Regions from separate parts of the Microbacterium hanjuni genome, predicted to be linked through region 1. Evidence: predicted binding sites of a transcription regulator. Region 1 holds the regulator's gene; each other region holds the start of a gene.
The links. Region 1 encodes LexA, which represses DNA repair genes until DNA is damaged. Its sites were predicted from a motif close to TCGAACANNTGTTCGA; they were not measured.
Positions count from the first base shown of each region.

Region 2: the regulator LexA is predicted to act here: its motif matches at 4,795-4,810, upstream of ACFXP5_RS06985 (HNH endonuclease signature motif containing protein).
Region 3: the regulator LexA is predicted to act here: its motif matches at 8,456-8,471, upstream of ACFXP5_RS09085 (Rv2578c family radical SAM protein).

Region 1 is NZ_JBIGIK010000003.1:23,477-33,429, reverse strand. Features, by position in the region: gene ACFXP5_RS12390 (GNAT family acetyltransferase) at 1-61, shown strand, start outside; gene dapF (diaminopimelate epimerase) at 105-974, shown strand; gene ACFXP5_RS12380 (class I SAM-dependent methyltransferase) at 977-1,621, opposite strand; gene hflX (GTPase HflX) at 1,725-3,242, shown strand; gene ACFXP5_RS12370 (S9 family peptidase) at 3,310-5,244, opposite strand; gene lexA (transcriptional repressor LexA) at 5,320-6,009, opposite strand; gene ACFXP5_RS12360 (LysM peptidoglycan-binding domain-containing protein) at 6,267-6,623, shown strand; gene ACFXP5_RS12355 (histidinol-phosphate transaminase) at 6,848-7,933, shown strand; gene hisB (imidazoleglycerol-phosphate dehydratase HisB) at 7,930-8,538, shown strand; gene hisH (imidazole glycerol phosphate synthase subunit HisH) at 8,535-9,185, shown strand; gene priA (bifunctional 1-(5-phosphoribosyl)-5-((5-phosphoribosylamino)methylideneamino)imidazole-4-carboxamide isomerase/phosphoribosylanthranilate isomerase PriA) at 9,232-9,953, shown strand, end outside.
Region 2 is NZ_JBIGIK010000001.1:1,431,813-1,441,765, reverse strand. Features, by position in the region: gene ACFXP5_RS07010 (polysaccharide pyruvyl transferase family protein) at 34-1,083, shown strand; gene ACFXP5_RS07005 (sugar transferase) at 1,097-2,629, opposite strand; gene ACFXP5_RS07000 (hypothetical protein) at 3,047-3,196, shown strand; gene ACFXP5_RS06995 (YccF domain-containing protein) at 3,850-4,254, shown strand; gene ACFXP5_RS06990 (hypothetical protein) at 4,336-4,692, opposite strand; gene ACFXP5_RS06985 (HNH endonuclease signature motif containing protein) at 4,821-6,320, shown strand; gene ACFXP5_RS06980 (hypothetical protein) at 6,417-6,647, shown strand; gene ACFXP5_RS06975 (BLUF domain-containing protein) at 6,644-7,090, shown strand; gene ACFXP5_RS06970 (septum formation family protein) at 7,151-7,666, shown strand; gene ACFXP5_RS06965 (LuxR C-terminal-related transcriptional regulator) at 7,885-9,953, shown strand, end outside.
Region 3 is NZ_JBIGIK010000002.1:289,770-299,722, forward strand. Features, by position in the region: gene ACFXP5_RS09040 (GNAT family N-acetyltransferase) at 48-395, shown strand; gene ACFXP5_RS09045 (pirin family protein) at 392-1,384, shown strand; gene ACFXP5_RS09050 (pentapeptide repeat-containing protein) at 1,396-2,046, shown strand; gene ACFXP5_RS09055 (ECF transporter S component) at 2,090-2,635, shown strand; gene ACFXP5_RS09060 (ABC transporter ATP-binding protein) at 2,677-4,413, shown strand; gene ACFXP5_RS09065 (energy-coupling factor transporter transmembrane component T) at 4,419-5,231, shown strand; gene ACFXP5_RS09070 (ECF transporter S component) at 5,247-5,804, shown strand; gene ACFXP5_RS09075 (LCP family protein) at 5,908-7,149, shown strand; gene ACFXP5_RS09080 (M15 family metallopeptidase) at 7,307-8,320, opposite strand; gene ACFXP5_RS09085 (Rv2578c family radical SAM protein) at 8,480-9,541, shown strand; gene ACFXP5_RS09090 (DEAD/DEAH box helicase) at 9,715-9,953, opposite strand, start outside.

The DNA of each region.
Region 1 (9,953 bases):
CGCCATCGGGTACGAACCCTTCGACACCTGGGCCACCGGCAAGCGCCTGATCGCGGACTGATGGCCCGGGACGCTGCGCGGGTGGGCCTCCTAGACTGGACAGCATGTCGCGCACCCTCCCCTTCACGAAGGGCCACGGCACCGGAAACGACTTCGTCGTGGTCGCCGATCCCGACGGCGTCGTCGATCTCAGCGCCGAGCAGGTCGCCGCGCTGTGCGACCGCCACGTCGGCATCGGCGCCGACGGCCTCTTGCGCGTGGTTCGTTCCGCCGCGATCGACGAGGGCGCCGAGGCGGCAGCATCCGGCGTCGAATGGTTCATGGACTACCGCAACGCCGACGGCTCGCCCGCGGAGATGTGCGGCAACGGCACGCGTGTCTTCGCCCGCTACCTCGTCGAGAGCGGCCTCGCCTCGATCGACGATGGCCTGCGGATCGGCACCCGCGCCGGTGTGAAGACGCTGACGCGCAGCGAGCGCGGTTACGAGGTCGATCTGGGCACGTGGCGGATCGAGGAGGGGGAGACGCTCGTTCGCGCACGGGGACTCGACGTCTCGCGCCCGGGGGTCGGCATCGACGTCGGCAACCCGCACGTCGTGGTGGCACTGTCCTCGCACACCGAGCTCGACGCGCTCGACCTCGCGTACCGGCCGATCCTCGACCCCGAACCGCGTGGCGGTGCGAACGTCGAGTTCGTGGTGCCGAGCGACCCGCTGGTGCGTGACGGGGTGGGCGCGCTGCGCATGCGCGTGTTCGAACGCGGCGTGGGCGAGACCCTGTCGTGCGGCACAGGGGTCGCGGCGGCGGCGCTCGCCGTGCGGCACTGGGCAGGGCCGGCAGCCCCGGACCGCTGGCAGGTGGACGTCCCCGGTGGAACGCTCGGTGTGCGCATCACGACCGAGGCCGACGGCGAGCACGTGCTGCTGTCGGGTCCGGCGGTGCTGGTCTACTCCGGCGAGGTCGCCCTGGCCTGACGTCAGACGACGACGTCGATCGCCTCGGTCTGCGGGCTGCCGTGGCGGCGCACTTTCAGCACGCGGTATCCGCGGCCCGTGGCGGCGCGCTGCACCGAGTACCCCCGAGGGAAGGTCGCGGCCAACCACCGCTGCAACGAGTCGGATCCCAGGTTGCGCTGCACGACGAACCAGCCGTCCGAGCGCACGTCGAGGCGGGGGATCCAGTGTTCCAGCATGCCGTGCAGCTCGTTCTTGCCGACCCGGATGGGCGGGTTCGAGCGGATGGTGCGGAACGAGACGTCATCGGGAACATCTTCGGGGTGCACCGCGTTGATGTTGGTCAGGCCCAATGCCTCCGCATTGCGTCTGACCAGGTCAAGTGCTCGATCGTTGACGTCGACCGCCCAGATCGTGGCGCGGGGCGCTTCGATGGCGAGGGACAACGAGATCGGTCCCCAGCCGCACCCCAGGTCGAGGAAGTTGCCACCGGATGGCGGCGGCGGCGTACTCGACAACAGCACAGCCGTACCGGCATCGACGCGGTCGGGACTGAAGACCCCACCGGCGGTCTGCACCTCGACAACACGGCCCGCGAGGGTCACCGGGATACGGCGCAGGTTCTCCGGGCTCGTGGGAGTTCCGGTGAAGTAGTGGTCGCTCCCCATGCCGAGAGCGTAGCGGAGAGCATCCTTCCGAGGGGAGGATGAGAGTTCACGGAAGCCTCGAGCGGCCCCGCCGGGTCGGGCGACAGCATCCCGAAAGGAAAATATGACAGACACCACCATCCCCCACAGCGCGAACGAGTCATCGGTGGACCCGATCGACCGCGTGCTCTCGCGCGCAGAAGCGCGCTCCGGGGTGCGTGTGTTCGGCGCCGCACAGGCGCTCCAGGATGCGACGACCGTGTCCTACGGCGATTCCGACGGCGACCAGTGGGAACGCGAGGATCGAGCGGCGCTACGGCGCGTCGTCGGTCTCTCCACCGAGCTGCAGGACGTCACCGAGGTCGAGTACCGGCAGTTGCGCCTCGAGAACGTCGTGCTCGTCGGTGTGCACGCGCAGGGCGAACAGGAAGATGCCGAGAACTCGCTGCGCGAACTCGCAGCGCTCGCGGAGACAGCGGGCGCGGTCGTGCTCGACGGCATGCTCCAGCGCCGCCCCCACCCCGACCCCGCCACGTACATCGGTAGCGGCAAGGCGCAGGAGCTGCGCGACATCGTCGCCTCGGTCGGCGCCGACACCGTCATCGTCGACACCGAGCTCGCGCCCAGCCAGCGACGCGCCCTGGAAGACGTCGTCAAGGTCAAGGTGATCGACCGCACCACCGTCATCCTCGACATCTTCAGCCAGCACGCGAAGAGCCGCGAGGGCAAGGCGCAGGTCGAACTGGCACAACTCGAGTACCTTCTCCCGCGCCTGCGCGGCTGGGGTGACTCGATGAGCCGCCAGGCCGGTGGCCAGGTCGGTGCCGGCGGCGCCGGTATGGGCTCGCGTGGTCCGGGTGAGACGAAGATCGAACTCGACCGTCGTCGTATCCGCACCAAGATGGCGCAGCTGCGCCGTCAGATTCGCGATTTCGCGCCCGCGCGCGACGCGAAGCGGGCCGAGCGCAAACGCAACACCGTGCCCGCCGTGGCGATCACCGGTTACACCAACGCCGGCAAGTCGAGCCTGCTCAACCGCCTCACGCACGCCGGGGTGCTCGTGGAGAACGCGCTGTTCGCGACGCTCGACACCTCGGTGCGCCGCGCGGAGACGAGCGACGGACGCGGATACACGCTCACCGACACCGTCGGGTTCGTGCGCAACCTGCCGCACCAGCTGGTCGAGGCGTTCCGCTCCACGCTCGAGGAGGTCGGCGAGGCCGACGTCATCGTGCACGTGGTGGACGGTTCGCACCCCGACCCGGCCGCCCAGCTCGCCACCGTGCGCGACGTGATGGGCGATGTCGGGGCTCGCTCGACCCGCGAGATCGTCGTGTTCAACAAGGCCGATCTGCTCGATGACGACACGCGGCTCGTGCTGCGCGGACTCGAATCGACGGCGTTGTTCGTCTCCTCGCGTACCGGCGAGGGCGTCGACGAGCTGCGCTCGATCATCGAGGAGGCGCTCCCGCTGCCGGCCGTCGAGGTGCGCGCGGTCGTTCCGTACGACCGCGGCGATCTGGTGTCGGCAGCTCACGAGACAGGCATCATCGTCGACCAGGAGCACCGCGAGCAGGGCACCTTCCTGCACGCGCACGTCGGAGCGAAGCTGGCCGCGGAGCTCGCACCCTTCGCCGCCTGAGTCGCCACGCGTTGCGCCGTGTGGTCGCCGTCCCTTCCGGATGCCGACCGCACGGCGCTTTCGCGTTTCAGGCGAGCGAGAGCGGCGGTACCCCGGGCGGGGTGAAGCCGAAGACAGCGCCGAGGAACGCGAGTTCGCGTTCGAGGGCGTCGATCACGGTCTCAGCCCGGCGGAAGCCGTGTCCTTCACCCTCGTAGAGCATGTACGCGTGCGCCACGCCCTGGGCGGCGAGAGCGTCACGGATCGCTTCGGCCTGCGCGGGAGGAACGACGGCGTCGTCAGCCCCCTGCAGGATCAGCATCGGCGCGGTGAGCTGCGCGACGTGGGTGAGCGGCGAACGCTCGATGTACACGGCCTCGGCTTCGGGCAGGGGACCGATCAGCCCGTCGAGATAGCGGGCTTCGAAGTCGTGCGTGTCAGCAGCCAGCGCGCGGGCATCGCCCACGCCGTAGCGGGAGATCCCGGCGCCGAAGACGTCGGTGCGCACGAGTGCGCCGAGCACTGTCCAGCCGCCCGCGGAGCCGCCCTCGATCGCGAGGCGAGCCGGATCAGCCCGTCCTTCCGCCGCGAGGCCCGCGGCCACCGCTGCGACATCGTCGACGTCGACGATTCCCCACTGCCCGCGTAGGCGCTCGCGGTAGGCGCGTCCGTACCCGGTGGAGCCGCCGTAGTTCACGTCGAGCACGCCGATTCCCCGGCTCGTGTAGAAGGCGATCTTGGCGGATGCTGCGGGGCCGACGTGCGAGGTCGGACCGCCGTGCACCAGCACGAGGTACGGCGGCAACTCGTCGGCAGGACCGACCATGTCGGGGTGGGTGGGCGGATACGCGAAAGCGTGCACGACGCCGTGCGCGCCGTCGACGTCGACCTTCCGAGCCGCGGGGAACCATTCCGCTCCCACCGCAGCATCCGCCCCGGTCACCTGCTCGACCCTCACCTGCTCGATCGGTGCGGCCGTCCCCGCGGCTGCGAGGTCGACGAGCCAGAGTCCGCTGGAGCCGTCCGGCGTCGACCCGGAGACGAGCACACGCGAGCCGCGGGAGTCTTCGATGACCGCGCCGGCGACGATCGGTACCGGCAACCGCTCGACGCGGTCACCGTCGATGAGCACGATCTCGTCCCCGCCGTCGGTGCGCACTGCGACGATGCGTCCGTCCTCCAGCGGGGTGTACCACCGTGTGCCGAGTACCCACAGCCCACCACCGGTGTCGGCGTCCGCCGGCGCGAGCGCCTGCACGGAGCCGTCCGCACCCGAGCGGTACAGGTTCCAGCGACCCGTGCCGTCGTCGGTGAAGATGACGTCGCCCTCGCCCGTCCACTCCGGCTGGAGGGTGGCGGCGTCCGGAGTGCCGAGCACCCGCCACTCGCTCACGCGGCCGTCGCTCAACGCGCCGACGCGCACCTCGGCATGATCCCACGGCATGTCGGGATGATCCCACGCCACCCATGCGAGGTTCTGTCCGTCGGGGGAGACCGCCGGTTGCGCGACGAAGTCGCTGCCGCCCACCACCGGGACGAGCAGCGCCGGGTCGGTGGCTGCGGAACCGTCGAGCGGGATCCGAACGATATCGCGGCGCGGCACGGGCGAGCCGTCGTGGCGCTCGCGGACGGCGATCAGCATCCCTCCACCGGTCGTGAGGCCGCCGAAGCGCGCGGTGGGGTCCTCGGGAGTCAGCGCCCTCGGGGCACCCCCGGGCTCGAGAGCCCACACCCGCTGGTCGGCCTTCTCGGAGTAGACGAGCTGCCCGTCCGCCTCGGTCCAAGCGCCGCCGCCGTACTCGTGCACGCGCGAGCGAGCACTGTGCGGCGCGGGGAGCACGTCTTCGGCGATGGTGCCGCGGTACCGGCGCACGGTCGTCCGTCCGGCTTCGGCCGGCACGGTCTGGCCCCACCAGACCTCGTCGCCGACGAAGCGGGCACCATCGATCCGCGGCGATGCGGACGCGACGGTCGCGGCGGACAGGGGGGAGGGCCAGGAGCCGTAGGGGAGCGTTGTCGGCATCCCCCCACACTATGGTTCCCCCTCCTCGGTTCCGAGTCGGCGGCGCCGATCCGGAGGTGGAGGGTGGGAGCGACCTCAGACGGCCCGCAGCACCGCCACGATCTTGCCGAGGACGACGGCTTCGTCGCCGAGGATCGGTTCGAACGCGCTGTTGCGGGGCAGCAGCCAGGTGTGGCCGTCGCGACGACGGAAGGTCTTCACGGTCGCCTCGCCGTCGAGCATGGCGGCGACGATCTCGCCGTTCTCGGCGTTGGCCTGGGAGCGCACGACGACCCAGTCGCCGTCGCAGATCGCGGCGTCGATCATCGACTCGCCCGACACCCGGAGCATGAAGAGGTCGCCCTTGCCCACGAGCTGGCGGGGAAGCGGGAAGATCTCGTCGACCTGCTGGTCGGCGGTGATGGGCACGCCGGCGGCGATGCGACCGACGAGCGGCACGAGTGCCGCGTCGCCGACGGAGGGGCCGGTGTCGGCGGGATTCTCGGTCGACGTCCCCGGCAGGTCGATCAGCACCTCCATGGCGCGGGTCTTCCCCGGGTCGCGGCGCAGGTAGCCGCTCAACTCGAGCTGGTTGAGCTGGTGGGTGACGCTGGAGAGGGACTTGAGGCCGACGGCGTCGCCGATCTCGCGCATGCTCGGCGGGTAGCCGTACCGGCTGATCGAGCGCTGGATCACTTCGAGGATCGCCATCTGCTTCTCGCTCAGGCTCTTCCGACGCCGGGTCTGCGGCTTGTCACGGGCGGCGGGCTGCGTCGCGTCGGTCATCTTCCCTACTCCCTCTCACCACCGGAACCGGCGGTCATCTTCGAATGTCGGAGGTCCGTGGTGTGGTCTTCCTGTCGAAACCGTATCCGGATTCCGGCGCCCCGCACGGTTGATTGCCGCGTGTCGCGTTCGATCCATCTCCGATCGGATCGATGTTGACATGTTCGATAAGTAGAAGATAGGTTCGGAAAAGAGATTCGCATCCGGTGCTCCCGGCCGAGGATCGGATGCGAATCTCTCACCCCCAGGAGGAAACCATGACCGCCATCGCACTTCCCACCACCGCCGCCTCGACGCGACTGCGCATCACGGCGCGCGGTCGTCGCGTGCTGGCCGGTCTGGTCGCTCTTCCCCTCGCACTCGCTCTCGGCTTCGCCGCACTTAGCGGCGGCACCGCGCTCGCCTCGCGCGATGCCGGCGCTCCCGCCGGCAGCTTCGAAGAGGTCACCGTCATGTCGGGCGAGACCCTCTGGTCCATCGCGCAGGACGTCGCGCCGAGCTCAGACCCGCGCGACGTGGTCGCGGCGATCGTGCGTCTGAACGCGCTCGACGGCGTCACGGTCTCCGCGGGGGAGCGCCTCGCGATCCCCGCCGAGTACTCCGCCGCCTCCTGACCCGCGCCCCCAGGCGAAGCCGTGGTGCGTAGGAGAGGTGGGCGTGCCCTGACATGAAGTCCGGCGCCGGAGCGTGATGGTTTTCGCGACGCTGGCATCGGGTCTGGCGGGCGACGACCGCAGGCCGTCGCGGGCATGCGTTGCGAAGGCCATCACGCGTAGGCGCCTGCGCGCACATTCCGAGCACGAGACCGGGCAACAGCATCCCCTCTACCATCGGAGAGGTGACCTTCTCACTCGACGACCTGCCCATCCGCGAGGACCTGCGCGGGATGAAGCCCTACGGTGCCCCGCAAGCCGCGCTGCCGGTGGCGCTGAACGTCAACGAGAACACGCATCCCGTTCCTGCCGAGGTCGCCGGTGACATCCTCGATGCGGTCGCGCTCGCCCTGCAGGACGTCAACCGTTATCCCGACCGCGAGTTCACGGGGCTTCGGGAGGCGTTCGCCGGATACCTGGGCCACGGGCTGACCCGCGAGAACATCTGGGCGGGCAACGGCTCGAACGAGGTTCTGCAGCACGTGCTGCAGGCCTTCGCCGGCCCGGGGCGCACCGCCTTCTCCTTCGCTCCGACGTACTCGATGTACCCCTTGCTGACCCGGGGGACCGGGGCGCAGTGGATCGCCGGATCCCGCGACCACGACTACACGGTGACGCCCGAGTCCGCCGCGGCTCAGATCGCGGAGGTGCAGCCCGACGTGGTCTTCCTCTGCGCTCCCAACAACCCCACCGGAACGCCGATGTCGCTCGAGGTGATCGAGGCGGCCTACGAGGCGAGCCCGGGGATCGTGATCGTCGACGAGGCGTACCAGGAGTTCGCCCCGCGTGACACGGCATCCGCCATCACCCTCCTCCCCGGACGAGAACGCCTCGCGGTGTCGCGCACCATGAGCAAGGCCTTCGCGTTCGCCGGGGCCCGGGTCGGCTATCTCGCGGCCGATCCCGCCCTCATCGACGCGTTGCGCCTGGTGCGACTGCCGTACCACCTGAGTGCGCTCACCCAGGCGGCGGCGACCGCGGCTCTCGCGCACGCCGACGTCATGCTGGGCATGGTCGACGAGATCGTCGCGCAGCGCGACCGCATCTCGGCCACCGTGGAGGCGCTGGGCTACCGCGCCCACGAGTCGTGGACGAACTTCGTGCTCTTCGGCGGTGTGGACGACCCCGCCGCGACGTGGCAGGCGCTCTACGACCGCGGCGTGCTGATCCGCGACATCGGCATCCCCCATCACCTGCGGGTCACCGCGGGTACGGAGGCGGAGACGTCCGCGTTCCTCGACGCTCTGGCCTCACTAGAATCGGGAGTATGACCCGTCCTTCCCGTACCGCCTCGCTGAGCCGTGCCACCAGCGAGTCGAGCGTCGAGCTGGCGCTCGACCTGGACGGCTCGGGGACCAGCGCGATCAACACCTCGGTGCCGTTCTTCGACCACCTGCTGACGGCGTTCGCGAAGCACTCGCTCACCGACCTCACGGTGCGCGCGACCGGCGACACCCACATCGACGCGCACCACACCGTGGAGGACGTGTCGATCGTGCTCGGCACGGCCATCCGTCAGGCGCTCGGCGACAAGTCGGGGATCTCCCGCTACGGCGACGCGCTCGTGCCGCTCGACGAGGCTCTCGCCCAAGCCGTCGTCGACATCAGTGGTCGTCCCTACCTGGTGCACTCGGGGGAGCCGGCGGGTTTCGAGCACCACCTCATCGGGGGACACTTCACGGGTTCCCTCGTTCGCCACACCTTCGAGGCGCTCGCCTTCAACGGCGGGTTGACCGTGCACGTCCGTGTTCTGGACGGTCGGGACCCGCACCACATCGCCGAGGCCGAATACAAGGCCTTCGCTCGCGCTTTCCGTCAGGCCAAGGCGTTCGACGACGCCGTCGACGGCATCCCCAGCACCAAGGGTGCGCTGTGAGCAAGCGTCCGCTCGTCGCCGTCCTCGATTACGGCTCGGGCAACGTCCACTCCGCCGTGAAGGCGCTCGACGCCGCGGGGGCCGACGCGCGCCTCACCGATGACCGCTCGCTCGTGCTCGAGGCCGACGGCCTCGTCGTGCCCGGGGTCGGCGCGTTCCAGGCGGTCATGGATGCACTGCGCGCCTCACGCGGCGACGACCTGATCGACCGCCGTCTCGCTGGGGGCCGTCCGGTGCTCGGTATCTGCGTGGGAATGCAGGTGCTGTTCGACCGCGGCGTCGAGCGGGGCGTCGACACCGAGGGCATGGGGCAGTGGCCCGGCGCCGTGACGGCTCTGGACGCCCCCGTCCTCCCGCACATGGGGTGGAACACCGTCGAAGCCGGTGACGGCTCGCGCCTGTTCGAGGGAATCGAGCGCGAGCGCTTCTACTTCGTCCACTCCTACGCCGCGCAGGAGTGGACCCTCGACAATCGCCCGCCCTTCCCGGCGCCGGCGCTGACGTGGTGCTCGTACGGCTCGCCGTTCCTCGCGGCCGTCGAGAACGGTCCGCTGGCGGCGACGCAGTTCCACCCGGAGAAGTCGGGCGACGCCGGGATCCGTCTGTTGGCCAATTGGATCGACGGCCTCGGCAGCGCTACTGTCTAACCTCGTGCCCACCGCGAACGACCGGCGTTCCCGGGCACGAGGAGCCATGAACGATTTCGCTTCCACGCCCGAGCTCATCCTTCTCCCCGCCGTCGACGTCGCCGGCGGTAAGGCGGTTCGGCTCACGCAGGGCGAAGCCGGCACCGAGACGAACTACGGCGATCCCGTCGAAGCGGCGATGGATTTCGCGCGCCAGGGAGCGGCGTGGATCCACCTCGTCGACCTCGACGCGGCATTCGGTCGGGGCAGCAACGTCAACGTGATGCGCAAGGTGATCAAGCAGGTGCGCGGCGTGCAGGTCGAGCTCTCCGGCGGTATCCGCGACGACCGCTCCCTGGAGGCGGCGCTGGACAGCGGTGCCAGCCGGATCAACCTCGGCACGGCGGCCCTGGAGAACCCCGAATGGGCAGCCGACGTGATCGGTCGTTACGGCGACGCGATCGCCGTGGGGCTGGACGTCCGCGGCACGACCCTCGCGGCGCGCGGCTGGACGCAGGACGGCGGCGACCTCTGGACGGTGCTCGAGCGGCTCGAAGACGCCGGCTGCAGCCGCTACGTCGTCACGGACGTGACCAAGGACGGCACCCTGAAGGGTCCGAACCTCGAACTCCTCCGCGAGATCGCTGAGCGCACCCCCAAGCCCGTCGTGGCGTCGGGCGGAGTCTCCAGCCTCGACGACATCGCCGCGTTGCGGGAGCTCGTTCCCCTCGGTGTCGAGGGTGCGATCGTCGGCAAAGCCCTGTACGCGGGTGCCTTCACCCTGGCCGA
Region 2 (9,953 bases), on a different contig from region 1:
CGGCGTCACATGGGACGAAAGAGCGAGGACGTTGTGAGCGAAGAAGCACGGCAGGTTTTCGTCTCTGCTGTTGGACAGGACACCAACGTTGGCGACTCCGTTTTGCGCAGAGGTTATCTCGACGCGCTTAGGCAGGTTGGTCGGCTTAACGTCCTACTGGACGGTACGTCAAGCGATTATAGAGACGGCCTCGGCCTCACGAACGACGACAACATCTTCGATGCTCGCGAACTCTGGTGGCGCGAGTCGGCAGCTCAAGCCGAGAGTTCCCCAATTGTCGTTGCGTTCAATGCGGGGGAGATGCAACTCAACCGCACTTTTGCTCTGTCTTACGCGCGTCATGCCCGGCTGATACTCGCTGCACGCCGGGCCGGCGGCTACGGCGTGCACGTTGGAATGGGAATTCGACGATCGAGCGCGTGGGGGAAGCCCATCGGCGTCATCCTTAGGACGTGCGCGCGAGTTTCCTGGCGTGATCCGATGAGCCGAGAGTGGGCTGGGGTTGGGGACGTAGCGCCAGACTGGGCCTTCGCGTTGGGAGAGGGGGCGCCCTCGCTAGCCAGCGAAGGAGGACGCGAGTTTCTCGCTGTTTGTCTGCGGGGTGACCGGCAAATTCCAGACCCCGAATGGGTGGCCAATGTCGAAAAGACCGCACAGGAACTCGGTCTGAGGCCGCTGTTGGTCGTCCAAGTGGAGCGTGACAACCGGCTTGCGGCTGAACTTGCGGCCGAGAGAGGCTGGCTTGCAGACCATTGGTACGGTGGCCCGCATTCGCTCCGCGAACGGCAAATTCGGGCGCTGTACGCGGAAAGCGGGGCCGTGCTCAGCGATCGCCTCCACGCGCTCGTGATAGCGGCGACCGAGGGCGCTGTGCCCATCGCGTACGCGCCATCGTCGACGGAGAAAGCTCGCCGGACGCTCGCACCCGCTGGGCTCGCAGACTTCTACATCCCTGTCGGTGCGAAGCCGTTCGAAGTAGTCGAACGGGCGTCTGGATTAGTTTCCAGAGCTTCGGAAGTGAACCAGCTGGTCGCGTCTGCCAAGGATAAGCTCGCGAGGTTGGCACGCTCCCTATCAATCTAGGCAGTAGCCGCTTCTACGCCGCTGTCTCTCCAGGTGCTGCGGCCGCCCGCGCAGTCTTGGCGAGAATCACTAGATCCCCTAGAAGAGTCCAGTTCTCTACATACGACAGATCAAGCCGCACGGAGTCGTCCCAAGAGAGCGACGATCGGCCACTCACTTGCCACAGCCCTGTGATGCCTGGCTTGGCGAGAAACCGGCGGTGGACGTGATCGGCGTATTGCGCAACTTCTTTGGGGAGAGGGGGCCGCGGTCCAACCAGTGACATGGACCCGCCAATGACATTGAAGAGCTGAGGGAGCTCATCCAAGCTGAACTTGCGCATGACTCTGCCGACCGGCGTGATACGCGGGTCGTTCTTCATTTTGAAGAGGACTTCGTTGCCAGCATCCCGCTGCTGACGTTCCAACTGTTCCAGCAAGTCTTCGGCGTTCGTCACCATGGATCGGAACTTGATCATGGTGAACTCCTTCCCGCGAAGACCCACTCGGGTCTGGCGGAAGAAGATTGGTCCCTGGCTCGTCAGGCGCACGGTGATGGCCAGGGCCGCCAACAGCGGGCTGATCAGGATGACGCCCAAGACTGATGCAGTCAGGTCAAGCGACCGCTTGACGAACAACTGGCCCTTGGTGAAGCGCGGCGTCTCGACGTGGATCAGCGGCAGGCCCGATACGGGCCGCATGTGGATTCGAGGCCCCGCGATATCGACGATGCTCGGGGCAAGGACGAGGTGCTGCTTGCCGGCCTCGAGGCCCCACGAGATCTCTTTCACCTTGTCGGGTGGTAGCTCGTCGGTACTCGTGATGGCAACGGTGTCCGCGCCGGTGGCCACGATGGCTCGATCAACGGCAGATACGGAGCCCATGATCGGGATATCGGTTCCCGCAATCGTGCCCGCTATGCGCCCGGAGGGAACGCACGCGCCGACAACGGTGTAGCCCGAACTGGGGCTCCGCTCGAGCTCGCGCGCGATCTGGGATACCGAGCTCTCAGACCCGACAAGCAGTACCCGCGCGGAGTGAGTGCCACTCTTTCGTTTGACGCCCAGCCACTTACGCCACAGCCACCTTTCGGCCAGCAGGACCAGAATCCCGAGTGGCAGGCTGATCAGGAGGAAACCGCGGGCAACGTCGATCCGGGCGAGGAAGGCAATGATCGCGACCACGCCGAAGAGTCGAACGCTGGTCGTCGCGATTCGCACGTACTCGGTGGAACCAGTTCCGATGATTCGGTAGCTCCGGGAATCGTTGAAGGTGAGTGCCCACATCCACGCAACGATGAGCAAGATGGAGAACGTCCAATAAGAGAAGTCGCTGATGCGCGAATCCTCGCGGATCGCGACATCGGCGTTACCCAAGCCGAACCAGGCAATCTGCGTGCCGAAAACCACCCAGATCAGTACCAGAAGGTCGCTGACCCAGAGGTTGCGCGCGTACTGCCGGCGCCAGTCAAAAGCGGGAGCGCGTCGACCCGGCGAGGTGCCAGGTTCTGCGCTATCCGCTACCGGAACGAGGTGCTCGCTCGGAAGTTCGGAACGGTTGGAGCTCATGTGGTCGGTACGCTGCGACGCCAGTGTCGCGTCGACCCGTAGGTGCGACGTCACAGTGTTTGGTTCCCTTCCCCCCGGCGATCTCCCCGTGATCGGAACGCTAGCACCGGTTTATGTCGGCTAGATAACGAGGTCGGTTAACGACGGGTTGCGGGGCTGGGCGGGCGTGGCGGCGGCGCTTCGTCTCGCTTCGCTCGCTCAGCGGGCGGCATAAGCCATCGGTCGCTCAGCGGGCGGGTGTGGCCTTCGCTCGCTCAGCGGGCGCGGACGGGCGTCGGTCGCTTGGCGGGCGCGCTTCGTCTCGCGGCGCTCGCTCAGCGGGCGGTGGGGCGCGGCGCTTCGTCTCGCTTCGCTCGCTCAGCGAGCGGGAGGGCGAGATTTCACGGGGGTGTAACTCGAGGGCGCTATGGTCACGCCATGTCGACCCGACCGCGCTCCCGAAAGCGCAACCGAACCCACGTGCGCGCCCGTGCACCTCATCGCCAGCCCTTGTGGCTCATCGTCTCAGCCGTGCTCGTCGCCGCAGGCGCCATCGCACTCGTCGCGGCCGCGCTGATCACCCGTTAAGAAGAATCCCCGCCACCGTTCAGCACAAACGGGGCGGGGGTTCGGGTGGGACTTTTGACCACGGTCCGCGGTGCCGTGCTTACGCGGTCGATGTGATGATAACCCCGATTCCTATGGTGTCAATGCGACTTTTGTAGGCGTGTCCTGAGAGTCGTGGTCTTGGCATGAGGAGCCGCGATTGTAGAGCGCTGGGGTGAGGGGGGTCAAGGCTGTCCCGCGCACCGTCGAGACGCTCTTACTGTCGGCTCACGCACGCCGCCCGTAACCGCTGGCGGACCCGGGCAGCATCCCCCATGTGCTGCCAACGCGTCCCTTCCCCCCGGCACGCGTGCCAAGCCTGGAGCGGGCGGCGTGCCTCACCTTCTTGAGAGACGAGTCACCGTGTTTCGCATCCTGCTCCGCTTCGCCCCCGTGCTCATCCCCGTTGCGCGCAAGATCATCCGCTCGCGCCGGGGCGACGGAAAGCCGCCGCCGCGCCGCTGAGGTTGCGGCGCTTCGTCTCGCTTCGCTCGCTCAGCGGGCGAGGGGACTCGCGCTGGGGGTGCCGGCGCTTCGTCTCGCTGCGCTCGCTCAGCGGGCGAGGAGGTTCGCTTCGCTCGCTCAGCGGGCAGTAGGGGGCGTTGGGCGGTAGGCAGGGTGGGAGATGATGAGGGATGCGTCTCGTACTGAACATCATCTGGCTCGTGCTCTCGGGGTTCTGGTTGTTCCTCGGTTACCTGGCCGCCGGGATCGTGCTGTGCATCCTGATCCTCACGATCCCGTGGGGCATCGCATCGCTGCGCATTGCCGGGTACGTGATCTGGCCGTTCGGACGCGAAGTGATCGCGAAGCCCACCGCCGGCGCCGGAGCCTTCCTCGGCAACGTCGTGTGGGTGATCCTCGCCGGCTGGTGGCTCGCGCTCGGGCACATCGTGTCGGGCCTGCTGCTATGCGTCACGATCATCGGCATCCCGCTGGGCATTGCGAACTTCAAGTTGGTGTCAGTGTCGCTCATGCCCCTCGGCCGGCAGATCGTTCCGGTCGGGCGCGGGCCGTTCGACGTGGCGGGGGCGCGGTAGCGCTTCGTCTCGCTTCGCTCGCTCAGCGGGCGGGATTGGCGGGCGGGGATGTGGCAGCATCCGCTCTCTTCCTACTGCGGGTCAGATCACCTCGTAGCCCGACCAGCTGTCGTCGTCGTCCTGGGAGCGGGTGACGGCGACGGGGGCGGGCGCGGTTGTTCCGAATTGCCTCACACGCCCCGCCCGAAGCTCGAGATCCCTCACCAGGTCGTCGTCGGAGATGTCGGCGTGCTCGGAGACCTCTACGTCGGAGGCCAACTGACTCGAGGGCCCAAGGAGAAGCGACGAGCGGCCGGGGGTGCCGTCCTCGCTCAGCGTCGGGATGTCGACGGTGTCGGAGGAGCTCATCTCGGCCAGGGCTTGGGCGTAATCGAGCACGGCGCGTGCGATTTCGGTGCCGGTGAGAATGGAATCGCCGGAGTAGTGGATTCTGTCCATGCTCGCTGTGTACGCGCGCGATGCGCGTTCGGGGTGGCCCTTGACGGCTGGCAACTCTTGCGCTGCGGGTTGGTCGCAGCCTGTGGATAACTCTGACGAGTGTCGTACTTCTGTTCTAAAATATGGGTATGGACTTCTTCACCGGCATCGAGCAGCACACCGCGCTGCTGCGCTCGCTGGTGGGCGACGGGGTGGAGGCGCGTGAGATCCCGCGGCGGGTTGTCGACGTGTGCGACGCCGACATCAAGAGCATCATGTGCGAAGCGACCGCGCTGATGGAAGCCGCCGGATCGCTGCGCACCGCCGCGGCCGGGGTGCTGGCAGCGCGGTCGCTTCGCGAGCAGGGTCACGGCGGCATGGCGGCGGGTGAGGGGCACCGCAACGCGGCGAGCCTCGTGCAAGAGCTGACCGGCACCAGCAAGGCCGAGGCTGCGCGGCAACTGAAGTTGGGCGAAGCGCTGCTCGACGGGGCGGGGTTCGGGTCTCCCTCGCCCTCTTCGTCTCCGGATGCTGCTCCGGAGGCGGATGCTGCGGGGCCGGTCCGCGAGCCGTGGCACGCCACGCTCGGGCGCTCCCGCCTCGAGGGCCGGCTGACCTCGGCCCAGCACGACGCCATCTTCCGTGGGCTCGGGCAGCCGCCGACCACGGGTGACCCCGACGGTGATGAGCAGTTCGTCGACGCGTGGGCGCTCGCCGCCGAGCAGCTCACGCATGAGGCTCCGCACCGCACGGTGGAGGAGCTGACGTCGTGCGCGCGAACGATCCGCGATCGCCTCGACCCGGCGGGCGCCGCCGTACGGTTCGACGAGCGGTTCGCTCGGCGGTCGTTCCGGATGTGGGTCGACGCCGATGGGCTCAACCGCGCGAGCGTGGTGCTCGACGACGAACGCGCCGCGTGGCTGAGGGGCGTGTTCGATTCCGCCCTGCGGCCGCGCCGCGGCGGTCCTACCTTCGTCGACGCGGAGGAGAAGCGGCTCGCCGATGAGCTCGCGAAGGATCCGCGCACGAACGACCAGCTCGCGTACGACCTCTTCATGGACATCCTGCGGGCGGGCACCCTCGCCGACGCGAAGTCGGTGCTCGGAACCCGGCAAGCGGGGCTGCGCATCGTGATCACCGCCGATGCCCGCGCTGACGCGCTCGACGGCGAACCCGCCATCGCTCACACCGAAGACGGGGTGCAGGCCCTTCCGGCGTGGCTTGCGTTGCAGAGGGGATGCGAGTCCAGCTCGCGCACCATCTGGACCGACGACGGGGGAGAACCCCTGCGCCTGGGGCGCGAGGAGCGTACCTTCACGGGGGCGCAACGCATCACCCTGGCCGTGCGCGACGGCGGGTGTCGGGCGCCGACGTGCGACCGGCCGGCATCGATGTGCGAAGCGCATCACATCGACCCCTGGTCGGAGGGCGGCACGACCGATGTCGATCGAGGCATCCTGCTCTGCCGGTTCCATCACATGCAGCTGCATCACGGCGGGTCGCGGATCACGCGCGAGGGGCTCGGTGACTTCATTCTCCATCCGCCGCCCGGCAAGGGCGAGCCGCAGGTGCTGACGCGAAGGCTCGGGCTGTCCTACGGGTGGGCGGGCATCGCTCCACCTCCGAAGCTGTTCCGGCTCGTCGCTTGATCCGCGCCTCCGCGAGAATGATGCAGCGCATGTATCACACTGGCGCAGCGAGGGAAACGCCGAACACAAGTTCGAGGGCTTCGATAATCTCGAATCATGTCCACCACTGAGCGACCGGGAGCAGGCGTCGTCTGGGCGCGCGTCGAAGACGGCTTCCACGTCGCCAGCAGGGACGGCGAGTTCCTCGGCTACATCGAACAGGTCAAAGGCGAGATCTTCGTCGCCTGCGACAAGTACTCCCGCACCGTCGGGAAGTTCGACGACCTGCCGGCCGCGATGCGCGCTGTCACCACCGCCAACTCCCTGGTCGAGCGGCCGACGCGATGAGCACGTCCGACACCGACATGCTGTCGCTCGTCTACTCCAGCACCGCCGCTGCACCGTTCGACGACCAGGAGCTGCAGAACCTGCTCGTGCAAGCTCGCCAGAACAACAGCGACCGGGGCTTGACCGGCATGCTGCTCTATCGGGGCGGCCGCTTCGTGCAGGTGCTCGAAGGATCGGAGAGCGACGTTCGCGCCGTGGTCGAGCGGATCGACATCGATCCTCGCCACTCGAACATGCGCATCCTCTTCGAAGAACCCATCGCGGAACGCCAGTTCGCAGACTGGACGATGGGCTACGAACCCATCTCCGAACCCCGCGAAGAGATGCCCCCCGGATTCCGCGACACCTTCGACGACCTCGAACGAGGCGACGCCACGGCAACCTTGCGCGCGGTGCGCGAACTGAGCATGTGGTTTCGCATCCGCTCGAACCCAGTGACCTGAGCCGTTCACAGCGGTCGCCCAGCATTCGCTAGGGTGGGCCCAACCCGGGGGGAAAACATCATGCGAACACTTACGCGCTCCAGCATCGCCGCCGCAGCACTCCTGTCCGTCATCGCACTAGGGGGATGCTCCGCCATCCAAGGTCTCATCGGCGGAGGCGGCGAGACCGTCGCCCGCGACGCCGACACGCAAGAGGTCACCGAGGGCGGCACGGCCGACGTCTTCACGCTGCGCGTGGGCGACTGCTTCGACGACACCAGTGCCGACGCCAAGGAGATCTCGGAAGTTCCGGCCGTGCCGTGCGACCAGCCGCACGACAACGAGATCTACCACGAGTTCACGATGCCCGACGGTGACTTCCCCGGACAGGAGGCCCTCGACGCGGCCGCCGACGAGGAATGCGCGGCCGAGTTCGACACCTTCGTCGGAATCGCCTACGCCGACTCGGTGCTCGACTGGGCGCCGTTCCAGCCCACCGAGGGCAGCTGGACGCAGCTCGACGACCGCGTCGTGCAGTGCATCATCTACGAATACGGCGTTCGTGTCGAGGGAAGCCTCGCGGGAGTCGCGCGCTGACCTTCGCGCTTCGTCTCGCTGCGCTCGCTCAGCGGGCGGAAGGGCGCGCTCCCGCGGCGGGCGGGCGCTTCGTCTCGCTGCGCTCGCTCAGCGGGCGGGGAGGCGTGCTCGGTCGGCGGGCGGGCGCTTTGTCTCGCTGCGCTCGCTCAGCGGGCGGGAGGGCGCGGTTGCTCAGCGGGCGGGGGCTGCGTGGGTGCGGTGGGGGTGGGTAGCTGACCATGCCGCCACCACCCTCTGCGGGCCACCTCACGCGGCGACGACTGCTCGACCGACTCTCCGCACCGGCCCCGATGGTCGCCGTCATCGGACCCCGGGGCGCCGGAAAATCGACCCTCCTCCACGAGTGGTTCGCGGGCCACGCTGACGCCGTCTGGGTCGAGGCCCACCTGCCCGACGAACTGCCCGAACGCGGAACACTCGTGATCGACGACGCCGACCGACTCAGCGACACCGACACCGCCCGCCTCGACGACTGGATCACCCGCACCCCCGACGTGCGCCTGCTCCTCGCCGCCCGCGCACCCCTCGACCTTCTCGCCCGACACGATGCGCTCGTCGTGCGCGACCTCAGCTTTTCCCGTGCAGAAGTCATCGCGTACCTCGCGAAACGCGGTTCTCTCGCCGACCCCCGCGAAGTGCTGCTCGCCACCGGTGGCCTGCCCGACGCCGTCCGCATCGCCGCTCGCGCCGGCCTCATCGGACGCGAGCAGATCGAACGCCTGCTCGGACGGGTCTACGCCGACGACGCCCTCGCCGAGGAAGAAGCCGACCTCGCCGTGCCCGCCCTGCTCACCCCCGAACTCGTCGGCGAACTCGGCGGCGCCGCCGAGTTCCTCGACCGCGCCGAACGAAGCGGCCGCGGCGGCTGGATCGACGATCCTCTCCACCCCACCTTCGCCCTGACCATGCCCGTCCGCGCCGCCACCCGCGCACGCTCCGCGCTGAGCGACGAGCAACGCCGCGCCCTGCGCGAACGAGCCGCCCGATCCCTGACCGACCAGGGCGCCTGGGCGGCCGCCGTCGTCGAAGCCGCCGCCTCGGAACGTTTCGACCTCGCCGCCACCGCGATCAAGAACGGCGGCATGCCGCTGCTCACGGCCCACGGTCCGGCGCTGGTGGCGCTCTTGCAGGGCATTCCCGCGGGGGAGCTGCGCCAGCATCCGGTCATCGCCCTCGCCCTCGCGGTCATGTACAACGCGCGTCGTCAGCACCGCGTCGGCGCCCTCGAGATGTTCGCGATCGCCCTCGTCGGCCTGCAGACGGCACCGCGCTCATCGTCGGACCGTGCCCTGCTGCGCGCCCTCGAGAGCATCGCGCGCCGCCTCAGCGGTGTCGGCGACGGGGGAGTGCGCGCCGCCCGAAGCGCCTCCACCATGCTGAGCGAACTCGCGACCGCCGAAGCCGAGCAGTTGCAAGCGCTCCGCGGTGACCTGCGCGTGCACCTGGGCGTCAGCCTGCTCTACGGCGGACACCCCGACGAAGCTCGTATCGAGTTCGAGCAGGCCGCCACCGGAGCGATCCGCCCGAGCGTCGAACTGATGGCCCTCGGCGGCATCGCCCTCACCCACGCGCTCGACGGCGCTGTCCCTGCCGCTCGCCACTGGATCGCGATGGCCGAAGCACGCCCCTGGCCCGCCGAGATCGTCGACGAATACCCCGGCAGCATGCTGCGCATCGCCCAGGCGCGCGTCGCGCTCGAAGACGCCGACCCCGACGCCGCGATCGCGTGGCTCAACCGCATCTGGCCCATCATCGACACGATCGAGCACTGGCCGCTCCTGGCCGTGGTGCGCGCCCTCGCCGACATCGCCGCCCGCCGCCCCGACGAAGGACTCGTGCGTCTGCGCACCCTGCGCGCCCACCGCGGCGCGCGTCTGCGGCCCGCGCGCCCGGCGGCGCGGATGCTGGATGCTGCCGAATCCGCGCTCGCCCTCGCCGCGGGCGATCTCGTCTCGGCGCGCAAGCTGAGCATCCACCGCGCCGACGGACCCGAGGTGCGCCTCGCCGTCGCCCGCGTCGCCGTGAGCGAGGGCGACGATGAACGCGCCCTCCGCCTCATCGCCGACACCCGTCCGACGACGCCCGATCAGCAGCTGACCTACCTCGCGCTCAGCGCTGTGCTCCTTCGCCGGGTGGGCCGGCACGACGAGTCCGCCGGCCTCGTGCGCCAGGTCGACGCGATGCAGCGGACGCTGGGCCTGCACACCCCGATCCTGCTCGTGCCCGGGCGCGACCTGTTCGAGCATCCCTACGGGCCGGCGGCCGAAGCATCCGCCCCTCCGGCCGC
Region 3 (9,953 bases), on a different contig from region 1:
GTCGAGGCCCGCCTACGTTGGAGGCTGCACGACGAGAGGACACCCCGATGAGCGCTGAGACCCCCACGAGCGAGACCGTCACCGTCACGCGCGACGACGAAGCATCCCGCTACGACATCCGCGTCGGCGACGCCGTCGCGGGATTCGCCGCGTTCGTGCTCGACGACGGACGCGTGGTCATGACCCACACCCAGATCGACCCCGCGTGGGGCGGCCGCGGGCTCGGTTCGACCCTCGTCAAGGAGGCCCTGACCGATCTGGCGGCCCGCGGGATCGCCGTGGTGCCGCAGTGCCCCTTCGTGGCCGCGTACCTGCAGGACCACGAGGTCCCCGGACTCGTCATCGAATGGCCGGACGAAGACGAGGATGCCGCGGTCGACGAACCCACCTCGTGACCCGCCTCGACGGCGATCCACGTGAAGCCCCGGTGCGCGAAGAGCCGGTGACGGAACAGCCGAGGGTCCCGCTGGGTCCGCAGACCCTCCTGCTCGAAGCCCGCGAGGTCCCCCTCGGGGGCGTCCGGGCGATGTCGGTGCACCGCAGCCTCCCCCAGCGCGCGTTGCCGATGGTCGGAGCGTGGTGCTTCCTCGACCGGTTCGGACCGCAGGACACACGGATGCGCGTCGAGCCGCATCCGCACATCGGGCTGCAGACGGTCACGTGGCCGTTCGTCGGAGAGGTCAGGCACCGGGATGCGGTGGGCAGCGACGTCGTCGTCCGCCGCGGAGTGCTCAACCTGATGACGAGCGGGGCGGGCATCGCCCATTCGGAATACTCCGTGGGAGACGGCCCCGTTCCGCTCGATGCCCTGCAGCTGTGGGTGGCCCTCCCCGAGGAGCGCCGTCACGGCGGGTCCGCCTTCGAGCAGCATGCCGAGCTGCCCGAGGTCGACCTCGGCGCGGGCGCCGACGCCACGGTGGTCATGGGTGAATTCGCCGGCGCCACCTCGCCCGCCACCGTGTACACCCCGATCGTCGGGGCCGAGGTGCGCATCCCCGCCGGGGCCACCGTGCGGCTTCCGCTGCGCGAGGACTGGGAGTACGCCGTGGTCGGCGTCTTCGGTGCGGCCGCACTCGAGGACGAGGGTGCAGCATCCCCGGGCTTCGACAGCTCGCACCTGCTCTACCTCGGATCGAGGCGGGATGCTGTCGAGCTCAGCAGTATCGAGGGCGCGACCGTGTTCCTCCTCGGCGGCGAACCGTTCGAGGCCGACATCGTGATGTGGTGGAACTTCGTGGGGCGCAGCCACGACGAGATCGTCGATGCCCGCGAGCAGTGGGAGGCCGGCACCGAAAGGTTCGCGCACGTGGTCGGACACGGTGACGAACGCATCCCCGCCCCGCCGCTGCCCGGCGTGCGCCTCACCCCCCGGCGACGGCGCTGATGGCGCGGCGGATGCCCCTGGTCGCACCGCGCATCACCCCGATCGTGCTCCCGCACCTCGTCCCCGGCGACACCGATGCCCTGCGCGCCGGTGCCGCCGTCGACGGCGTGCGGTTCGAGGGGATCGATCTCGACGGCCGCGACCTCGCCGATCTGGCCCTGAGCGAGAGCGCACTGTCGGACGTGTCGGCCCACGACGTCGACCTGCGCACCGCCCGCATCGTCGACACCACGATCGACCGGCTCAACGCGCCCGTACTGCGAGCGGCGCGCTCGCACTGGCGTGACGTCGAGATCGCGCGCTCCCGGCTCGGCTCGGTCGAGGCGCACGGCGCCGGGTGGCAGTCGGTGCATTTCGTGGGGTGCAAGATCGGCTACCTGAACCTGCGGGGCGCTGACCTCCGCGATGTGCTGTTCACCGACTGCACGCTCGACGAACTCGACCTGGGCGGGGCTCGAGCCACCCGCGTCGCTTTCGCCGGCGCGCGGGTCGCGGCGCTCGATCTCACCGACGCCACGCTGTCGCAGGTCGACCTGCGGGGCGCCGAGCTGCAGCAGCTCACGGGGATCGAGGGCCTCCGCGGAGCGACCCTCAACACCTTCCAGGTCGCCCAGCTCGCCGACGTGTTCGCCGAGCGGCTCGGCATCCGCGTCGCCGACTGACCGCTCGGCCGCGAGCCCTCCGGCCGGACGATACTCTGAGAGCGTGGCGACAGCATCCCGAATCTCGACCCGCGTGCTGCTGGTCTGCGCCGCGATCGGTGTCGCCACGGGTGTCGTCGGAGGGATTGCGGGCTGGGTCACCCCCGTCGTGCTCGCTTCGCTGCCGATCGTTTACGGCTTCGTGCTGGGCGCGCACGTCATGCCCGGGATCATCGCCCAGGAGACCCTCCGGCTGCCGTGGGTGGCGCTGCTGACCCACGTGCTGGCCGCCCTCGTCTCCAGCGCCGTCGCGCCGCAGTTCGCCGTGCAGTTCCTCGGAACGGCGGTGCTGTTCGGCGGCATCCAGGAGCTCGTCGCCGCCGTCACGCGCTATCGGGTCTGGGGCGCCTGGCGCTTCTTCATCTCGGCCGTCATCATCGGCGCGATCGTCGCGGTGGCCGTTGCGTTCGCGGCGCACCTCTCCACCCTGCCCGCGTGGGCGGGCGTGACCTATCTCGTGCTCGCCGTGCTCGGCCCTGTCGCGTGGACGGCCGTCGCCCTCGGCGTCGGAGCGGGGCTCCGGCGAGCCGGCGTCGCCCGCCGCCGCTGACCGTCCTCCACGCGCTAGTTAGGGTCGGCTAACCTTACAGAGTGAGCCTCGACCCCCTGCTGCGTGTGCGCGGCCTGGGGATCACCCACGACGACGCCCCGACCGCCACTCCCGCCGACGTCACCTTCGACGTATCGGCCGGCGAGGTCGTGCTCTTGCTCGGACCCAGCGGTTCGGGGAAGTCCACCCTCGCGCTCGCCCTCAACGGACTGATCCCCCAAGCCGTCCCCGCGACGGTGACGGGTTCGGTGCACGTCGGCGGGAGGGATGCTGCCACCACCGCAGTCGCCGAACTCAGCACGAGCGTGGCGATGGTCTTCCAAGACCCCGATGCCCAACTCGTGACGGGATCGGTGCTCGACGAGGTCGCCTTCGGACCGGAGAACCTCAAGCTCCCCGTGGCCGAGGTGCTCGCGCGCGTCGAGAGCGCGCTGCGGCGAGTGGGGCTGTGGCATCGGCGCCCCGAGAATCCCGACCGCCTCTCCGGGGGTGGGCGTCAACGCCTCGCGATCGCCTGCGCGCTCGCGATGGGTTCGCCGTTGCTCGTGCTGGACGAGCCGACCGCCAACCTCGACCCGCGCGGCATCGAGGAGGTCTACGCCGCCCTCGGCGACCTCGTCGCGGCGGGAGATCGGGCCGTGGTGCTCATCGAGCACAACCTCGATGCCGCGGTGGAACTGGTCGATCGCGTGGTGGCGCTCGACGCCGGCGGGCGTGTGGTCGCCGACGGGACCGTCGACGAGGTGCTGCGCGGCCGCGCCGAAGAGCTGCTCGCCCTCGGGGTCTGGCTGCCGACCTCGACGCTGGCAGCGCTGCGCCTGCGGCGGGCGGGGTACGCGCTCGATCCCCTGCCGCTGAGCCCCGACGCCCTGCACGCCGCGCTCGCGCAGCAGCCCGAACCGCGGAGCTTCGGCCCAGCGGAGGAGATCCGGGCCCCCACGCTCCTCCCCTCGGCCGATTCTCCTCCGGCGGGACCTCCGGTCATCCGGGTGCGGGGGCTCACGCTCACCCGCGGGCGCTCCCCCGTGCTGCACGACATCGACCTCGACATCGCCGCGGGCGAGTTCGTCGCGGTCATCGGGGCCAACGGCGCCGGCAAAACGAGCCTCGTGCAGGCGATCGCGGGAGTACTGCGCCCGCCGCGTGGCACGGTCACCGTGGACGGTCTCGACGTGCACCGCGCCGACGCGCGCACCCTCGCGGCCCGGGTCGGATTCGTCTTCCAGAACCCCGAGCACCAGTTCCTCGCGCACAGCGTGTTCGACGAACTGGCGCACGGTCTGCGGATGCTGCGACTGCCCGACGACGACATCCACGCCCGCGTGCACGCCCTCCTCGAGCGGTTCGGACTGAGCCACCACGCCCGATCGCACCCGTTCCTCCTCTCCGGCGGACAGAAGCGGCGCCTCTCCGTCGGCACCGCCCTGGTGGGCGGCGCTCGCATCCTCGTGCTCGACGAGCCGACCTTCGGCCAGGATCGCGCGCGCGCCGACGAACTCCTGTCGCTGCTGCGCGAGCTGCAGCGCGAAGGGACCACGATCGTCGTGGTCACCCATGACATGCAGCTCGTGACCGAGTACGCCGACCGCACGGTGGTGATGAGCGACGGCCGGGTGCTGGCGAACGCTCCGACCACCGAGGTGTTCGGAGACGACGCCCTCATCGAGCGGGCAGGCCTCCGCCCACCGCCGCTGCGCCGCGCCCTCCGCGGCTTGGAACTGCATCCGTCCCTCGCGGGCGTCACCCGCCTCGCCGACCTCCCCGGCTCGCTGCCGTGACCGCCGTGACGACCGCGATCGACCCCTACGCCGAGGCGCAGCCCGCCCGCGGGGTGCGCTTCCTCGCCGCGCTGAACCCCCTCGCGAAGATCGCCGGCCCGCTCCCGGCGATGATCACGCTGGTCTTCGTCCGCGACCTCCGAACGCCCCTGGTCTTCCTCCTGCTCGCGTACGCGGTGCTCCTGATCGGGGCACGACTGAGCGGGCGGATGCTGGCGCTGCTGCTCCTCGGGGTTCCCGCGGCGATCATCGTGGTCGGCGTGGGGTTCTCGGTCTGGACCGACGCGGCGCGGGTGGACCAGTCGCTCGTAGTGCTGCAGATGGGCGGGTGGACCCTCTACGGCGGTGCCCTCGCGGTCGGCTTCGCCACCGCCCTGCGCCTGGGAGCGATCGCGACGCTCGCGCTGATCGGGGGACTCACCACGACCGGGCCCGACCTGGTGCGATCGCTCGTGCAGCAGCTGCGCGTGCCCTACCGGGTGGGCTACACCGCTCTGGCCGCGTTCCGCTTCGTGCCGCGATTCGGCTACGAGCTCGAGGTGATCCGGCAAGCCCACCGGGTGCGCGGCGCCCACGGCGGTCGAGGTCCGGTCGCCGCCGTCGCGCGGTGGGCGGGCTACGTCGTACCCCTTCTCGCCGGCGCCATCCGCCACGCCGAGCGGGTCGCGCTGGCGATGGATTCGCGGGCGTTCGGTGCCTACCCCACGCGCACCGAGCGGCACCTCGTACCCCTGCGCGCCCGAGATCTCGTCTTCGTCCTGCTCTTCTGGGCGGCGACGGCCACCGTCCTGCTGTCGCCTTTCTGGCCCTCCGTCTGAACCGAAGGATCGACCATGTCACGCGTCTCCACCGCCTACCTCCTCACCTGCGCCGCGATCGGAGTCGCCGGGGGGATCGTGCTCGCCGGGGCCAACTGGATCTCGACCGCGCTGTTCGCGACCGTGCCGTTCGTAACGGTCGCGCTCGCCGGCATCTGGTTGCTTCCGGCGGTCGTCGCGCTGCGCCTGCTCGAGCGCCCGCTGGCCGGGCTGCTGGTCGGTCTCATCTCCGGCCTCGTGATCGTGCCGTTCTCGGGGTACGGGTTCGCGAGCGTCGCCACCAACGTCTGGTGGGCCTTCTTCGCCGAGCTGCCGTTCCTCATCGTGCTCTACCGCTTCTGGCGCACCTGGCAGTACTACGCCGGGGCGGTCGTCGTCGGGATCGTCTACCCGCTGCTGGCGGCAGCATCCTTCGATCTCTTCTCCTTCCCCTGGCCGTTGCAGCTGGTGTTCGTGCTGTTGACCATGGCCTCGGCCGCGGTCGGGGTCTTCGTGGGGATCGTGATCGCCGATGCGCTGCGCCGCGCGGGGGTCGCCCGCATGGCGAGGCGGCGCCCACGCGTCGCCCGGTGACCCGGGCAGCTCGCCGGTGTGCGAGGAGGGCAGCGCGCCGCGCCGCTGCACCGATGACGCGGCGTCTGCTGTCTAGACTCATGCTCGAGCGGAGGGGGGACCGATGGCACGACGCCGCAAGACCGTAGCGCGCCACGCGCGGCTGGGTTCGCCGAGCGCCCTCGGTCAGGTGTTCACCCTCCTCGCCGTCGCCGTCGTCGTGCTGCTCGTCTCGGGCGCCGGCACGATCGCCTACACGGCGTACGACCTCACCTCCAGCATCGAGAACAACGCCGTCGAGCTCGACACCGTCGTGGCTCAACCCCCGTCGATCGGGGCGTACGAGGGGCCGTTCGACGTGCTCATCGTCGGCACCGACGAGTGCGAGCCCGAACTGGTGCAGCTCTTCCCCGGCCGGTGCACCGGCCCCGACGCCGGCGGCCAGCTGAACGACGTCAACATGCTCGTCCATGTCTCCGACAATCCGCGCAGGGTGACCGTCGTGTCGTTCCCCCGCGACCTGATGATCCCGATCCCGGAGTGCGCGGGGAAGGACGGCTCGATCCACTCCGCGATGAGCAAGCAGGCGATCAACTCCGCGTACGGCGACGGCGGCCTCAACTGCGTCGTCAAGACCGTGTCGAAGCTCAGCGGGCTCGACATCGGCTTCGCCGCGAAGGCGAGCTTCGGCAACGTGATCGCGATCACCGAGGCGATCGGCGGGGTCGAGGTGTGCATCGGCGAGGGCGGCCTCCGCGACTCGAACACGGGTATCGACTGGCCCGCAGGCCCGCGCGTGGTTCAGGGGGAGGACGCGCTGAAGTTCCTCCGCGTTCGCAAGGGCATCGGCGACGGCAGCGACCTGGCGCGCATCGGCAACCAGCAGCAATACCTCTCGAGCCTTACGCGCAAGCTGACCAGCGAGGGAGTCCTTTCCGACCCCGCCGCGGTGCTGCGTCTCGCCACCGCGGCCGCGCACAACATCGAGCCCAGCGAGAGCCTCGCGAACCCGCTGCGCATCGTTCAGCTGGCTCTCGCGGCGAAGGACGTGCCGACCTCCGACATCGTGTTCGTCCAGTTCCCCGTGAACGACGACCCCGCCGACAAGAACAAGGTGGTGCCCGACCAGGCGGCCGCCAAGAAGCTCTGGGATGCGCTCGCGCAGAACCGCCCCCTCGAGCTGACGGGCGACCTGGGATCGAACGGTGGAGTCATCGAGGCCGGCCCGACCGACGGCGCGGTTCCCTCCGAGACGCCCGTCCCCGATCCGTCCGCCAGCGCGACTCCCCCCGCGCCGGATGACGCGGTCCAGCTCCCCTCGAACGTCAACGGCTCCACCGCCGAACAGCGCACCTGCTCCGCGTAGACGCGCGCGAGCGGCAGCATCCGCTCTCCCCCTTCGCCCGTGTGATCCGTCCAGAACGTACGTACTCGACCAGCACGCACGTCATCGCGCCCGAAAGCGTGGGGTTTCGTCGAGTACGTGCGTACTCGACGATCCGGGGGTGCGGCGAGCGCGCCGGTTAGGAGGCGTAGTCGGGCGCGGCGGGAAGGCCGAAGAACTCCTCGAGCGTGCTGTACCCACCGTCGTGGTAGAGCCGGGCGATCTCGGGGCCGACGTAACGGAGGTGCCACGGCTCGGGGAGGTAGCCCGTGACGTCGGTGCGTCCGTCGAGGTAGCGCACGATCCAGCCGTGCTCCCAGGCGTGCTCGGTGATCCACGCGCCCTGCGTGGTCGCGGCCAGCTCGTCGATCGTGCCGCAGCCCGCTTCGCCGCACGCCACGACGTCGGCGCCCAAGCCCGACTGGTGCTCACTGAATCCGGGGCGAGCGCTCACGAGGTCGGCGCCCTCGACCCCGCGGTCACCGACGTGCCCGCGGTAGGTGGTCTGCTGGGTCGCGTACGAGCGGTAGCCGCTCTCCATCGCGATGTCCCCGGCGCCGGCGGCGCGCGCGGCCTGCGCCATCGCATCGAGGGCGTCCGCAGCATCCGATCGCAACTCACCGCCCTCGAGGCTCTGCACCGTCGCGGGCATGGCCAGGGGGAAGGGCGTGTAGTCGTTGGGCGCGAACGGGCGCTGCTTGTTCACGACGACCCATGCACGCGTCGGATCATCGAGGGGGATGCACGCGGCCGTGCCGGTCGCGATCATCGAGCGGAAGGTCTCGGCACCTCCGGCGGCGTCGATCACCGCGGCGTCATCGCCCGATTCGAGCGTGCGGAGGAAGTCGGGGTCGTCGCAGAGCGCCGTACCGGCCGCCGTGACGTCGAACGTCGGGGCGGGCAGACCCTCGGCGGGCATCGGCTGCACCGTGGCGCCGATCGTCGGCCGATCGACCGGCTGCGGCAGGGCGATCGGGGGAGCTTCCGCCAGTTCGGCGACCATGCCGCCGGTCACCGCAGCGGTGACGGCGCCCGACCCGCCGAAGACGAGGGCGGCGGAGGCTGCGGCGATGAAGAAGGTGCGGATCCCCGCCTCGCGATGACGCGCGTGCTGGGCGATCGGGGTGGCGAGGGTGTCGGAGCGCTCGCTCATCACCCGCGCCTCACGGCGCGAGCGGGGGGAGGACGTACCGGGCAACGTCACCCTCCCATTGTGTCCGACGACCCGCGCCGTGGCGAGGCAGCGGCGCGTCCTTCGATTGTGGACGCTTGCGCACTTGACACTCTTTCGTACATCTGTTCCCATGGAAAGATGCGATGGCAAGGACAGCAGTTGGGTGTGGCGGATGCTGCGGCCCTCCCCGGTATGGAACAGATGGACGGGCTCGTCCGCTCGGTCACGACCCCCGAGTTCGCGGGGATGACCTTCCACGAGGTGCTCTGCAAGAGCGCCCTGAACCGGGTTCCGGGCGTGTCGGCCATGCCGTTCGACTGGACCGTGAACCCCTACCGCGGGTGCAGTCACGCGTGCACCTACTGCTTCGCCCGAGGGACGCACGAATACCTGGACCTCGACGCGGGCAACGACTTCGACTCGCAGATCGTGGTCAAGATCAACGTCGCGGAGGTGCTGCAGAAAGAGCTGCGACGCGGGTCGTGGACGCGTGAGCCCGTGATGCTCGGCACCAACACCGATCCCTATCAACGCTCCGAGGGCCGCTACCGGCTGATGCCCGCGATCATCGGGGCGCTGGCGGAGTCGGGAACGCCGTTCTCGATCCTCACCAAGGGCTCGCTGATGCGGCGCGACCTGCCCCTGCTGACCGAGGCGGCAGCATCCGTTCGGGTCTCACTGGCCATGTCGATCGCGATCTTCGACGACGCCCTGCAGCACTCGATCGAACCCGGCACGCCGTCGACGCAGGCGCGCCTCGACACCGTGCGCGCGGCGACGGAGGCCGGATTCGCCGTCACCGTGTTCCTCATGCCCGTCATGCCGCACCTCACCGACTCCGTCGCCGCGCTCGACGATGCGTTGCGGCGCATCCGCGAGGCCGGAGCCGTGCGGGTCGTCTACGGCGCGCTGCACCTGCGCGCGGGTGTGAAGCCCTGGTTCTTCCAGTGGCTCGAGCGCGAGCATCCCGAGCTGGTGTCGTCGTACCGGGGACTGTACCCGGGGGTGTCGTCGCAGGCGCCCAAGCTCTACCGTTCGTGGCTCGCGAAACGGGTGCGCCCGCTGCTGCGGATGCACCGCCTCGACGGGCACGACGAGGACGAGCACCCCCGCGGTCGCCCCCAGCCCGGACTCGCTGCCCGCACGCCGCTGGCCACGCCCACACTCCGCCCGCGGATCGAACCGGCCACCCTCTTCTGACCCGGGCGCGCGGTCGTTGACGACACCGCTCACCTGTCGCAGAACGCGGGTGATACTCGCAGGTCGTGACAGGGGAGCCTTTAACGACACCACTCCCCTGTCACAACGTGCGGGTGGTAGCCGCAGTTCGTGACAGGGGAGCAGGGTGGATGCCGGCGCCGAAGCGCGCGGGATCAGCCGGCGACGTTCGACGCCTGGCGGCCGCTGAGCTCCTCGAGCAGGTCGTCGCCGGGACGCGCGTCCTCGAAGGGCGCGTCGATCTCGGCACGGTCGAGCAGCTCGGTCATGCGCCGCTGGCGCTGACGCGTGATGAGCGACACGACCCGGCCGGCGCGGCCCGCGCGGCCGGTGCGACCCGAGCGGTGCATGTAGGTCTTGTACTCGTCCGGCGGGTCGGCCTGAACGACGAGGT